DNA from 2 places in the Devosia sp. UYZn731 genome. Region 1 is predicted to be linked to the other one. Evidence: riboswitches for the same ligand, from Rfam matches in the RefSeq annotation. Region 1 holds a riboswitch; the other holds the start of a gene.
The links. A riboswitch is a leader RNA that binds a small molecule or an ion and turns the genes downstream of it on or off. The one in region 1 is predicted to bind cobalamin.
Positions count from the first base shown of each region.

Region 2: it holds a riboswitch for cobalamin, as region 1 does, so the genes downstream of both, ABIB57_RS22195 (CbtB domain-containing protein) here and ABIB57_RS11875 (ribonucleoside-diphosphate reductase subunit alpha) in region 1, are expected to answer to the same signal.

Region 1 is NZ_JBEPOL010000004.1:252,187-258,983, reverse strand. It holds gene ABIB57_RS11875 (ribonucleoside-diphosphate reductase subunit alpha) at 1-1,439, opposite strand, end outside; cobalamin riboswitch at 1,547-1,700, opposite strand; cobalamin riboswitch at 1,827-2,014, shown strand; gene metE (5-methyltetrahydropteroyltriglutamate--homocysteine S-methyltransferase) at 2,205-4,457, shown strand; gene ABIB57_RS11865 (DUF6314 family protein) at 4,461-4,886, opposite strand; gene ABIB57_RS11860 (TOBE domain-containing protein) at 4,895-5,101, opposite strand; gene ABIB57_RS11855 (ABC transporter ATP-binding protein) at 5,148-6,797, opposite strand, start outside.
Region 2 is NZ_JBEPOL010000010.1:48,142-54,938, reverse strand. It holds gene ABIB57_RS22220 (metal ABC transporter solute-binding protein, Zn/Mn family) at 1-169, opposite strand, end outside; gene aztB (zinc ABC transporter permease AztB) at 347-1,219, opposite strand; gene aztA (zinc ABC transporter ATP-binding protein AztA) at 1,216-1,983, opposite strand; gene ABIB57_RS22205 (DMT family protein) at 2,216-2,572, opposite strand; gene ABIB57_RS22200 (hypothetical protein) at 2,756-3,370, shown strand; cobalamin riboswitch at 3,470-3,740, shown strand; gene ABIB57_RS22195 (CbtB domain-containing protein) at 3,781-3,963, shown strand; gene ABIB57_RS22190 (CbtA family protein) at 3,997-4,749, shown strand; gene cobW (cobalamin biosynthesis protein CobW) at 4,746-5,801, shown strand; gene cobN (cobaltochelatase subunit CobN) at 5,906-6,797, shown strand, end outside.

The DNA.
Region 1 (6,797 bases):
TTCATGTCATGCGTGCGGCGGCGGTCGTCGCCGGTATTCTTGCGCAGGTCGAGGAATTCTTCGATGTCGACATGCCAGGTTTCCAGATACGCGCAGACCGCCCCCTTACGCTTGCCGCCCTGGTTGACGGCGATGGCGGTGTCATTGGCCACCTTCAGGAACGGCACGACCCCCTGGCTCTCCCCGTTAGTCCCCTTGATATGCGCGCCCAGCCCACGAACCGGCGTCCAGTCATTGCCAAGCCCGCCGGAATATTTGGCAAGCAGCGCATTGTCCCTCACCGCCTTGAAAATGCCGTCCAGATCGTCCGCCACGGTGGTGAGGAAACACGAGCTCAACTGCGGCCGCAGCGTGCCCGAATTGAACAAAGTCGGCGTCGACGCCATGAAATCGAAGCTCGACAGCAGGTCATAAAACGCGATCGCCCGCGCCTCGCGATCGATTTCGCGCACCGCCAGCCCCATGGCCACGCGCATAAAAAACGCCTGCGGCAGCTCGAACACAGTGCGCTCGACATGCAGGAAATAGCGGTCGTACAGCGTCTGCAGCCCCAGATACTGGAACTGCATATCCCGCTCCGGCTTGATCGCCGCCGCGATGCGCTTGAGCTCGAACCGCGCCAGTTCCGGATCGATCAGCTCCGCCTTGATGCCAACTGCCAGATAGTCCGGAAAATACTCCGCATAGCGCGTCGCCATATCGGCCTGCGTCGCCAGTTCGGTGCGTCCGGAAACATAGCTCAGTGCCTCGCGGCGTAGCTTGTCCAGCAACAGCCTCGCCGATACCAGCGCATAATTCGGCTCGGTCTCCACCAGTGTCCGCGCCGCCAGAATCGGCGCGAGCGCCAGCTCGTCCAGCGAAATGCCATTGTAGAGATTGCGCCGGGCTTCCTCCAGAATGGTCTGCGCCGAAGTCCCCTCCAGCCCATCGCAGGCTTCGCCAACCACCGTCGCCAACCGCACTTCATCCAGCGGCACCAGAGTGCCATCCGCCAGCTTCATGCTTAGCGCCGAAGCCGAAGTTGTCACCGGCCTGCTGGCCGCGCGCGCTTTCGCATGCTCCTCGCGATAGAGCACATAGGCCCGCGCCACCTTCTGGTGCTCGCCGCGCATCAGCGCCAGTTCGACCTGGTCCTGCACATCCTCGATATGGAACACGCGGCCGTCCTTGGCGCGACGGCTCAGCGCGGCAAACACCTCCCCGCTCAGCCCCTCGACGATCTCATGCACGCGGCGGGATGCGGCCGCCTTGTTGCCCTCCACGGCCAAAAACGCCTTGGTCAGCGCCACCGCGATCTTGGACGGATCGAACGGCACCGTGCCGCCATTGCGCTTGATGATGGAATAGCCCGGCTCCGCCGCAGACCGATGGTCCGAAGCGTCATAGGCAAACTGCGCGACAGCGGTGTCAGCGCGCTCAACAATATCGAGTTCAGTCATGTGGACCCCAGAGACCCCGTAGGTGGAAGCGGGGGATGGGGACGCGCGCGAAGGGACCGTCGAGCGGCCACGGCTTCGCATGCGACCAACCGGACACCCCGCCGTGGACGAATTAACCTGTCGTGGCAGGTATCTGGCTGGCGTGCCGAAACACGCTTTCACAGTTGCGGGGGCAGCGCTGGACTGGAACCGAAGTTCGCACCAGCTTCCCTATTATCACCCGTCCTTGCGACCCGGATGACCACGACACACTATATCTTGTGTTCCTACCCGCGATTCGCGTCAATGACTTGTGACGGATTTTTGCCGGCGACCGACCGCCGCTGTGGACAGCGGGGATATAAAGAAATCCTTATATCTCAATTGACAGCCTTTCCGCCGCTAGTGCATGGTCGTCCAGCCCATGGTCCCCGCAAGGGGATAACAGGGAATCCGGTGCGGCTTTGCCCAGTCCGGAGCTGCCCCCGCAACTGTAGGCGGTGACGGGTGCTCATCAAGCCACTGGCGCAAGCTGGGAAGGCGAGCATCCGGCCACACCCGCGAGCCAGGAGACCTACCTTGGGATTGAACGCTCACAACACGCCAGTCGGGTGGACTGGTCGAGGACATGCCATGACGATCTCCCTGCTGCCGATAGCACCAAGGCCCCGGTTCCGAATGCGTCGCTCCTGACGCTCCGAACCTAGTTCCTCATTGTTTTTCGACGCCCAGACCGTGGCGGCCTATGGCCCGCCGGCGGGCGCGTAACCTTGCATCGGCACCACCATGACCAAATCCGCCAATCTCGGCTTTCCCCGCATCGGCCTGCACCGCGAACTCAAGAAGAGCCTCGAATCCTACTGGAAGGGCGAGACCCACGCCGACGCCCTCCACGCCACCGGCAAACAGCTCCGCGCCCGCCACTGGCAACTCCAGCGCGATGCCGGCATCGACATCATCCCCTCCAATGACTTCGCCTATTACGACCACATGCTCGATACCACCGCCATGCTCGGCGCCATTCCCCCGCGCTTTGCCGGCATCGCCGATCCGGACCAGCTCTATTTCGCCATGGCCCGCGGCACCGCCGCCGCGCCCGCCATGGAGATGACCAAATGGTTCGACACCAATTACCACTATATCGTCCCCGAGCTTCACACCGGCCAGCGCTTCCACCTCGCCAGCACCAAAGCCCTCGACCATTATCGCGAAGCCAAGGCTTTGGGCATCGACACCCGCCCCGTGCTGGTCGGCCCCGTCACCTGGCTCAGCCTCGCCAAGGCCAAGGATGGCAGCCTCGACCCGCTGTCGCTGCTCGATAGCGTATTGCCCCTCTATGCCGAACTGCTCGCCGCCCTCAAAGCCGAAGGCGCCACCTGGGTGCAGATCGACGAACCCATCCTGGTCCTCGACCTGTCCGACGCGCAAAAGCACGCCCTGCGCCAGGCCTATGCGACCCTGTCCGCCGCCGGTCCGCGCATCATGCTCGCCACCTATTTCGGAGCGCTGCTCGACAATGCAGAACTCGCCACGCAACTCCCGGTCTCGGGCCTCCACATCGATCTGGTCCGCGCGCCCGAACAATTGCCCCACCTCCTCAAGCTGCTCGACGCCGACAAAACCCTCTCCGTCGGCGTCATCGACGGCCGCAATATCTGGCGCGCCGATCTCGACCGGCAACTGGCCCTGATCACCACCGCCTGGGACGCCATCGGCCCTGACCGCCTGCAAATCGCCCCCTCCTGCTCGCTGCTCCACACCCCAGTCGATCTCGACGGCGAGACCGCGCTAGACGAGGAACTGCGATCCTGGCTGGCCTTCGCCAAACAAAAACTGGCCGAAGTCAGCGCCCTCACCCTGGCCATGCAGAAAGGCCGTGGCGCCGCCAAAGCCGCCTTCGATGCCAGCGCCGCCGCCATCGCCGCCCACAAGGCCTCGGCCCGCATCCACAAGCCGCAGGTCAAGGCTCGCGCCGCCGCCAAAATCGCCCTCGGCCGCGGCGGCGTCTTCTCCACCCGCCGTGCCTTACAGCGCCAACGCTACAAGTTGCCGCCCTTCCCCACCACCACCATCGGCTCCTTCCCGCAAACCGCCGAAGTGCGCGAACAGCGCGCCGCCTTCAAAAAGGGCCAGATCGACACCGCCACCTACGACGCCTTCCTGCAAGCCGAAACCGAACGCGCCGTGCGCATCCAGGAGCGCATCGGCCTCGATGTGCTCGTGCATGGCGAATTCGAGCGCAACGACATGGTGGAATACTTTGGCGAACAGCTCGACGGCTTTGCCTTCACCAAGAACGGTTGGGTCCAGTCCTATGGCTCGCGCTGCGTCAAGCCGCCGGTGATCTACGGCGACGTCAGCCGCCCTGCCCCGATGACAGTGCGCTGGTCGGCCTATGCCGCCTCGCTCACCGACCGTCCAATGAAGGGCATGCTGACCGGCCCGGTGACCATCCTGCAATGGAGCTTCGTGCGCGTCGACCAACCTCGCTCGGAAACCTGCCGCCAGATCGCGCTGGCCATCCGCGACGAGGTCATCGACCTCGAAACTGCCGGCATCGGCATCATCCAGATCGATGAGCCCGCCCTGCGCGAGGGCCTGCCGCTCCGCCACAGCGATTGGGACGTCTACCTCCGCTGGGCGGTTGACTGCTTCCGCGCCTCCGCTTCCGGGGTCTCCGACGCCACGCAGATCCACACCCATATGTGCTATGCCGAGTTCAACGACATCATGCCCGCCATCGCCGAGATGGACGCCGATGTCATCTCCATCGAAACCTCGCGCTCCGACATGGAACTGCTCGAAGCCTTCCGCGACTTCAAATATCCCAATGAGATCGGGCCCGGCGTCTGGGACATCCACTCGCCGCGCGTTCCCAGCCAGGCGGACATGGAAGCCCTGATGCGTAAGGCAGCGCAGGGCATTCCGGCGGATCAACTCTGGGTCAATCCCGATTGCGGCCTCAAAACCCGCGGCTGGCCCGAGGTCGAGGCTGCGCTGGAGAACCTTGTCGTGACCGCCAAAGCCCTGCGCCGTTAGTCGCTAGCGCCGCGCATAGTCTGTGACGATGGCATAGGCTTTGCGCGGCCCGCTCACATCGTGGGCAATGCGAAACCCAACGGGCAGATCGAACCGGTAGGTGGACGCATAGATATCGGGGGCACAATTGTGAAAGCCGCTGCCGATCCATGTGTCATCACTCAGGCCGAGATCGACATCCTGAAACAACCGCGGCGGCTTTTCGTCAAACAGCACGCGAAAGCCGCCGCCGCGCAGCTCATAGATATAGCGCCGCTCGAACGCATAATCCTTGCCATCCGCCAGGGTCAGCATCCCCGTCTCGGCATAGTTCAGGCAATTCTCGCCGACCCGACCAAACGTCGCCTGCCCGGTCATGATCGATCCGCCGGTCACCGACCGCCTGAACGACCAATCGCCGACCAGGCCCAGTAAATCGTCCGCCTGCACGGTCGCGATCAGTCGACGCCAACCATGACGTCGGAGGCTTTGACGATCGCGTAGGCGCTCTGCCCAACCTTCAGCCCCAGTTCGTCGACCGCCTCATTGGTGATCGATGCCGTGACGATCGAGCCGCCAACATCGATCCGCACATGGGCCGTGGTCGCGCCCTTGACGACTTCGGTGACGACGCCCTTGAGGCGGTTCCTGGCACTGATCTTCATGAGCTTCTTCCTTTAAATGCGACGCCAGACCCTAGCACAAATCGCCTCAGCTCTGCATCGTCCCGTTCAAAAGCATGTCCACTGCGCTTTCCATCGATCCCGCCAGCGTCACCGTCCCCGCATTGACGAAGAAAATCGCGTCCGCATTGTCGATCGTGTTGAGCCGGTGCGCGATGATCACCTTGGTGGTGCTCGCCGGCAGGCGCTTGAGAATATCCTCCAGCAATTGCTCGGTCACCGTATCGATATTGGCCGTCGCCTCGTCGAGGATGAGCAATTCCGGATTGCGCAACGCCGCCCGGATAAAGGCGATCAACTGCTTCTGCCCCAGACTCATCGCATCGCCGCTCGACGACACCGAAGTATCCAGCCCCGCCTCGAACCGCGACAGCAGACTATGCAGTCCCGCGCTTTCCAGCGTTTCCACCAACACCGCGTCCGGCTTGCCCACATAAGTCGGATTGCCGTAGATAATGTTGTCGCGCACCGTGCCGGTGAACAGGAACGGCTCCTGCAAGATGAACCCGATCTTGGCCGCGCGCTCCTCCGGCGTATAGCCGCGGATATCCCGCCCCTCCAGCCGCACCGTTCCCGAACTCGGATCGTAAAGCCGCGCCATCAGCGACGCCGTCGTGGTCTTGCCACCGCCGGTCGGCCCGATCAGCGCATAGGTCTTGCCGCGCTCCAGCGCAAAAGTGATCCCACTCAGCACATCCTTGCCATCGGGATAGCGGAACGACACGTTCTCGAACGCCATCACGGCGTCTGACACGACCGCCTCGGACGGCACCACCACCATGTCCGATTGCAGCGCCAGCACTTCGGAAATCCGGTCCAGCCCCGCCAGCGCTAGTTGCAGCGACGACCAGATCGACGCCAATTGCCGCAGCGGATTGTAGAAATTGGTGACGTAGAGCAAAAACCCGATCAACAGGCCGGTGGTCATGTCACCCGCGTCGATCAGCATGATGCCATAACCCAGCACGATCAGCGTCCCCAGCGTCGCCGCCAGCCCATAGAGCGGCAGGAAAATATTGCTGGCCACCCCGGCGCTGACCGACGCCGAATAGTTGACATCATTGGCGACTGCGAACTTCTGCCGGAAATAATCCAGCCGGTTGAAGGCCACGATCACCTTGAAATTGGCCAGGCTCTCCTGCACTTCCCCGCTCAGCCCGCCCAGCGTTTGCAGGCTCTTGAAGCTGGCCCGCTTGACCCAGGGCGACTGCAATTGCGTCGCGATCAGCACCAGAACCGCCGGCACCAGCGCCGCCGCGCCCAGCTTGATATTGAGCACCAGCAGCAAAATGCCCGCGCCCACGATCAGAAACGCATTGCCCAGAAACTGCATCAGCGCCTGGGCGAAAAACTGGTTCAGCTTGTCGGTATCGTTGTTGATGCGCGAGATCAGGTCGCCCGAACGGTTCTGGTTGAAGAACGCGACCGGCAGCTCCTGCAGCTTGGTGAAAATCGCATTGCGCAGGTTGAACAGGATGCGCCGCCCCACCCCGCCCATGGTGCGCGTCTGCGTATAGCTCGACACCAGCTGCACCAGGAACACAATCAGCAACAGGCCCGACCAGGTGAGCACGCCCGTATAGTCACCCTTGGAGATGAACTGATCCACGATGTGCCCGATGATGAACGGCGCGGTCAGCGCCATCGCCGAGGTCACCGCGATCGCCGAAAAGGCAAT
Region 2 (6,797 bases), on a different contig from region 1:
GGGTATCGGCATTCGCCCCGACAATCGTCGTCACCGCCACCCGCTCGCCACCGACCCGCGCAACGATGTCGCCCAGGATCGAGAACGTCGCCACCGCCTTGACCTCCGCCGCAAACGCCGGCCCGGCCAGGGCCGAAACCAGCAAAGCCAGCGCTGTCGATTTCAAAATCTTCATCTCGCATTCCTTCAATCTCTGAAGCCGCCCGGTCCACCAGGCCAACTCCTCCCCCCTTGAGGGGGAGGCAGGGTGGGGGTGTCGAGAGCCACGATGTGGCTGGCATCCCCACTGCCTCAGCCTCCGCCTCGAAACCGAAGCGGAGCAACGAATTTTCCGAGCGCAGGCCGCCTATGCCACGCGATGCCGCGGCGCCTGAACCCGCGTAAAAATCACCCCCCGCCGCCCGAAAAACAGCGAAACCACATAAATCCCCCCCGCTACGAGAATGATCGACGGCCCCGACGCCACCCCTAGATAGTAGGAGATCAGCAGCCCGAAATAGCTCGACACCACCCCGAACCCCACCGCCAGCGCGCACATCCCCTCGAGCCCCCGCACCCAAAACCGCGATGCCGCCGCCGGCAGCATCATCAGCCCCACCGCCAAAAGCGTCCCCAGAGCCTGGAACCCGCCCACCAGGTTCAGCACCACCAACGCGAGGAATATCAGGTGCACCGGATGCCCCGCCTTGCTCACGCTGCGCAAAAACGTCGGGTCGAGACACTCCGCAAACAGCGGCCGCCAGATCACCGCCAGCCCCACCAGCGAGATCGTCGCAATGGCCCCGATCATCACCAGCGCATCGTCATTGAGCGCCAGCACCGTGCCGAACAGCACATGCATCAGGTCCACATTGGAACCCTTGAGGCTGACCAGCATCACCCCCAGTGCCAGCGAAATCAGGTAAAATGCTGCCAGTGACGTATCTTCCCGCTGGATAGTGAACCGCGACACCAGCCCCGCCAGCAGCGCGACCACCAGCCCCGCCGCGAACCCGCCTAGCGTCATCGGCAAAATCGCCAGCCCCGACACCAGAAACCCCGCCGCCGCGCCCGGCAAAATAGCATGCGCCATCGCGTCGCCTGTGAGGCTCATCCGCCGCAGCATCAAAAACACCCCCACCGGCCCCGCGCTCACCGACAGGATGATGGCCCCCACCAGCGCTCGGTTCATGAACCCGAATTGCGCGAACGGCTCGATGAAAACCTGGAACGCGTTCATGCCGCATCCCCATGATGAAGGTGCTTTGCCGCGTGGTCATGCCAGGGCGCATGCTCGTCCCAGGCCTCCGTCATCCGCCGCGCTTCCAGCAGGTTCTCGGCCTTGAGCGTCTCGCCCGTCGCCCCCCACGCAATCGGCTCGCGCGCCAGCAACAGCGTCTGCGGAAACACCCGCCGTACCATCTCTACGTCATGCAACACCGCAATGACCGTCCGCTTTTCGTTGTGCCAGTGCTGCACCAGCGCGATCAGGTCGCCCACCGTCCTCTCGTCGATCGCCGTAAACGGCTCATCCAGCAGGATCACCCGCGCATCCTGCAACAGCACCCGCGCAAACAGCGCCCGCTGCAATTGCCCGCCCGACAGCGTATCGATCGGCCTTTGCTCAAATCCCCGCAGCCCTACCGCCTGCAACGCCTCGTCCAGCGCCCCGCGATCTACGCCGCGAATGGCGCCGAACAGTCCCCGGCTCTTCCAAAACCCCAGCGATACCAGATCGCCCACCACCGCCGGAAACGTGCGGTCGATCTCGGCAATCTGCGGCAGATAGGCGATCTCGCGCACGGAAATTCCGGCATGCTCGATCCGCCCGCCCAGCGGCTTCAGCGCCCCGGTAATGCCCTTGAGCAAGGTGGATTTCCCCGATCCGTTCGGCCCCATGATCGCCGTCAGCGACCCCGTCTCGAACGCGCCATCGAGGTGATGCACCGCCGGATGACCGTCATAGCCCAGCGTCAGATCGTTCAGCCGAATGACCGCACTCATGCCAGCAGCGCCCAGATCGCCACCCAGATCAGCGCAACCGGCACCAACACCAAGCCGACCCGCGCCGTCGCACTCATCTGCGCCAGGCTAAAATTCCGCATGCGTCACCCACGTAATGTAATACAGTTACGTGTAACTTAGTAACGTCGCCAGAGTCAACCGCACCCTCGATCTGATCCCCTCCCCCTTGGGGCAGGGCCAGGTCGGGGGGAGCCATCCCCACGAGTGGAGCCTACTTTAACGGCCCCTTGAAAATAAAAAACGCCCCACCAAAAATCAGCGCAAACCCCACCGCATGGTTCCAGGTCAGCCGTTCGCCCAGGATGGTCACCGCGAAAATCACGAATACGCTCAGCGAAATCACCTCTTGGATGGTCTTGAGCTCCGCCCCGGTATAGGCGCCGTAGCCGATCCGGTTGGCCGGCACTGCCAGCCAATATTCGAATAGCGCAATGCCCCAACTGGTCATCACCGCCACCCACATCGCCATGGCTGGAAACTTCAAATGCCCATACCAGGCAAAGGTCATGAATACATTGCTCGCGATCAGCAGCCCGATCGGCGCGAGGGTGGCGAAGTTAAGGCCCATTTTGGCTCCAGCAGGGTAGGGGGATGACGCGACAACGCCAACGATCGGCAGGCTGTTCCAGCACCAGTTCTTTCGCCGCGATGAGTTGATCGGCGACGTTACTTTCAGCCCTCGTTCATATGCCGACTAGGCTATAATGAGACGACCCCGCCAAGGCAATTCTGTCCCAAAGGAAACCCCCTCATGCTCGCCCGCTTGTCCCTCGCCTTGCTCTGCGCCTGCCTTGTCGCCACCCCGGCTTTGGCCAAGGACAAAACCGCCTTTTCCTGCACCGGCGTTTTCGGCCCTGACAGTTCCGAGGCCCTGCTGAAGCAGACCTACGGTGCCGAAAACGTCGTCACCGGCCAGGTGCCCGGCGCCGAGGGGCAGGACATGCTCGCCACCACCGTATTCCCCAACGATCCGGACAAGACCCTGCAATTCGGCTGGATGAACGACGACACCCGCGAAGGCCTTGGCTTCGTGGACTTGCCACCCACGATGGACGGCCCCGGCGGCGTCCATGTCGGCATGACGGTCGCAGAAGTCCTCGCCCTCAATGGCAAGCCTTTCACCATTGGGGGCTTCTGGTGGGATTACGGCGGCTATGGCCAGATCGATCAAGGCACGCTCGCCAATGCCGACGATGCGAGCTGCTTCCTCTCGCTGCGCTTTACCCCGTCCGAAGAATATCCCCAGGATCTCAACGTGGATGCGGTCTCGGGCGAAGTCAGCATTCCGTCGGACGAACCCCTGCTCGAAAAGCTGGATGTGCGCGTCAGCGAAGTCACGGTCAGCTATGCCGGCCCCGCCGATTGAGCCGATCGGCAGCGGGGCGGATTGACCGCTCCGCCGCCGCGGCGTACACCAAACCTGTGTTGGTTCCCCGCGCCCGCTGCGGCAAGGGGATTCAAATTTTGAACCGTGACGATGGTTGGCCGAACCAGGCCAGGCGCTGTCGGGATCAAGATTAAAAGGGAATACGGTGCGGATTACCCATCAGGGGCCAAAACCGGAACTGCCCCCGCAACTGTAAGCGGTGCGCTCCTCTCATATGCCACTGGCGGCAAGCATCGGCCCGAAAAGTGCCACGCGGTTTTCGGACCGGCCGATGCTCAAAGTCACCGGGAAGGCGAGGGGAGCTGTATCCACCGCGAGTCAGGAGACCTGCCAACACATATCCGGGCGGAAAACGCCCACGCTTTCATATGCACACGGAGGGTGTTGCCTTGACCACTACTACCCAGACTGCCGGCATTGCCGGTCTGACCATCTCTCAACGGCTGATCGCCGGGGGCCTCGCCTTTCTCATTGGCATGACGCTGCTGTTCGGCGTCGGTTTCGCCAGTGACATGCGGCTGCACAATGGCGCGCATGATACCCGCCATTCCATGGGCTTCCCCTGCCACTAACCGTTTGCCGCCCAGCGGCTTGAGAGACACCAAATGAAACTCTTCCAGCGAATCTTTTTCGCTGCGGTCCTAGCCGGGCTCGCAGCAGGCCTCGTCATGTCCGCGCTCCAGCAATGGAAAGTCGCCCCCCTGATCCTGGCCGCCGAAGTCTACGAAAACGCCGAGCCCGCTTCTGCGCACGAGCACGCCGCCACCACCGACGCCGCAACAGCGCCCGTCGCCGCCGAAGCGCACGAGCACGACGAAAACGCCTGGGCGCCCCAGGATGGTTTCGAGCGCACTGCCTATACGGTCCTCGCCGATGTCCTTGGTTGCCTCGGCTTCGCCCTCGTTCTTGTTGCGGCCTCGGTCATCTTCAAGATCGAAATCACGCTCGCCAATGGCGTCGTCTGGGGCCTCTGCGGCTGGATCGCCTTCCATCTCGCCCCCGCTTTCGGCCTGCCGCCCGAACTGCCCGGCATGCCGGCGGCCGATCTGGTCGCCCGCCAAACCTGGTGGTGGGGCACTGTCATTGCCACCGCCGCGGCGTTCCTGCTGCTGGCCAAATGGCGCAATTCAGCCGCCATCGCCATCGCGGCTGCATTAATTCTCGTCCCCCACATCATCGGCGCACCCGCCCAGCCCGAGGAAGCCAGCAGTGTCCCCGCCCATCTGGCCACATCGTTTGCCGCCTCGGCGCTCACCGTCTCGGCCGTGTTCTGGCTGCTGGTCGGCCCCTTGATCGGCTTCTTCAATGAACTGCTGTCGCGGGCCGAAGCGCCCGCCGCCCGGAGTGTTCCCGCATGAGCAAGATCCCCACCACCGTCATCACCGGCTTTCTCGGTGCCGGGAAAACCACCCTCGTGCGCCACCTGCTGGCGCACGCCCCCAAGGGCAAGCGCATCGCCCTGATCATCAACGAGTTCGGCGATATCGGGGTCGACAAGGACATCCTCGCCGGCTGCGGCGACGATACCTGCCGCGAGGAGGATATGATCGAGCTGTCCAATGGCTGCATCTGCTGCACCGTGGCCGAGGATTTCATCCCCACCATGCAGGCTTTATTGGCCCGCCCCGACAAGTTCGACCACATCGTCATCGAAACCTCGGGCCTCGCTTTACCCCAGCCGCTGATCCGCGCCTTCAACTGGCCCGAGATCAAGGCGCAGGTAACCGTGGATGCCATCGTCACCGTCGCCGATGCGGCGGCGCTCGCCGAAGGCCGTTTCGCCTCCGACGAAGCCGCCATCGATGCCCTGCGCAAATCCGATGACATGCTCGATCACGAAACGCCCCTCGGCGAACTGTTCGAGGACCAGCTCTCGGCGGCCGACCTGGTCATCCTCAACAAGACCGACCTCGTCGATGCCGAAACCCTTGCCAAGGTCGAAGCTAGCCTCCGCGCCGAAATGCGTCCCGGCACCGGCCTGATCCACGCCCATAACGGCCATGTCGACATCGGCGCTCTCCTGGGCCTCGGGCTCGGCTCCGAGTCCGACATCGCCAACCGCCCCAGTCACCATGAGCTAGAGCATGGTGGCGAGGCCCATGAGCACGACGATTTCGACAGCTTCTCGCTCCGTTTCCCCTCGATCCTGGGCAAGGACGAACTCCTCGCCGCCATCGAAACCACCATCCGCTCCCACGACGTCCTGCGCCTCAAAGGCTTCGCCGCCATCCCCGGCGCCTCCGCCCGCCTCGCCATCCAGGCCGTCGGCCCCCGCCTCACCACCTATTTCGACCGCCCTTGGCGCAACGGCGAACTGCGCGAAACCGCCCTGGTCGTCATCGGCGAAAGCCCCCTCGACCACGCCGCCATCACCGCCAGCCTGCAAGCGGCCACCAAGGTCGCCGCCTGATTAGCTTGCGCGACAATGCCGAGACGAGCCGTCTCCCTCCCCCTCGTGGGGAGGGGACAGGGGTGGGGGGACCCGCCGACGCGATTTACGGCGGAGATTTCTAAATGCACCTCCTCTCCGCCCAGGCCGGCGCCATCCAGCAAGACGGCGAAGCCATCGATCTCGCTCAATCGCCCGGGGCGCTGATTTTTGCCTCCGCCGCCGATAGCGAACTGGCCATGCTCGCCGCCGCCGCCGACCGTGCTGGCGAAACCGAGTTGCGCCTCGCCAATACCCTGCGCCTCAGCCACAATCTCTCCGTCGATCTCTGGCTCGACCAGACTGTCGCCCACGCCCGCCTCGTCGTCCTCCGCCTCATCGGCGGCATCGCCTATTTCCAATACGGCGTCGACGAACTCACCGCCCTCTGCGCCAACGCCAGAATTCCCCTCGTCCTCCTCCCCGGCGACGCCAATCCCGACCCCATCCTGCAAGCTCGCTCCACCATCCACCCCGACGACTGGCAGCGCCTGCACGCCCTCCTCATCGCCGGCGGCCCCGACAACGCCGATACCCTACTGCGAGCGTTTCGAACCGTCGCCGCCTCTTCCTCACCTCGCCCCTCCGGGGCGAGGTCGACGGCGCAGCCGTCGGGTGAGGGGGCCTCGCTTGCTTCCTTAACGCTCACCCCCTTCGCCCGCTTCGGTCTCTGGCACCCCGCCCTCGGCATGACCAACGAGCCCTCCCTGCGCGCGCATCTCTCGGCTTCATCGTCTCCCTCCCCCTTGTGGGGAGGGATCAAGGGTGGGGGTGAGCCAAGCACTCAAGCGCCAGCGAACTTCATCCCCATCCTCTTCTACCGTGCCGCCCTCGAAGGAGCCGGCACCGCCACCATCACCGCCCTCATCGTCGAACTGGAGCGCCAGCACCTCGCCCCAGTCCCCATCCTCGTCTCCTCGCTCAAGGAAGCCCCCTGCGTCCGCTTCGTCCAGAACGTGCTGACCGCCTTCCCCCCCT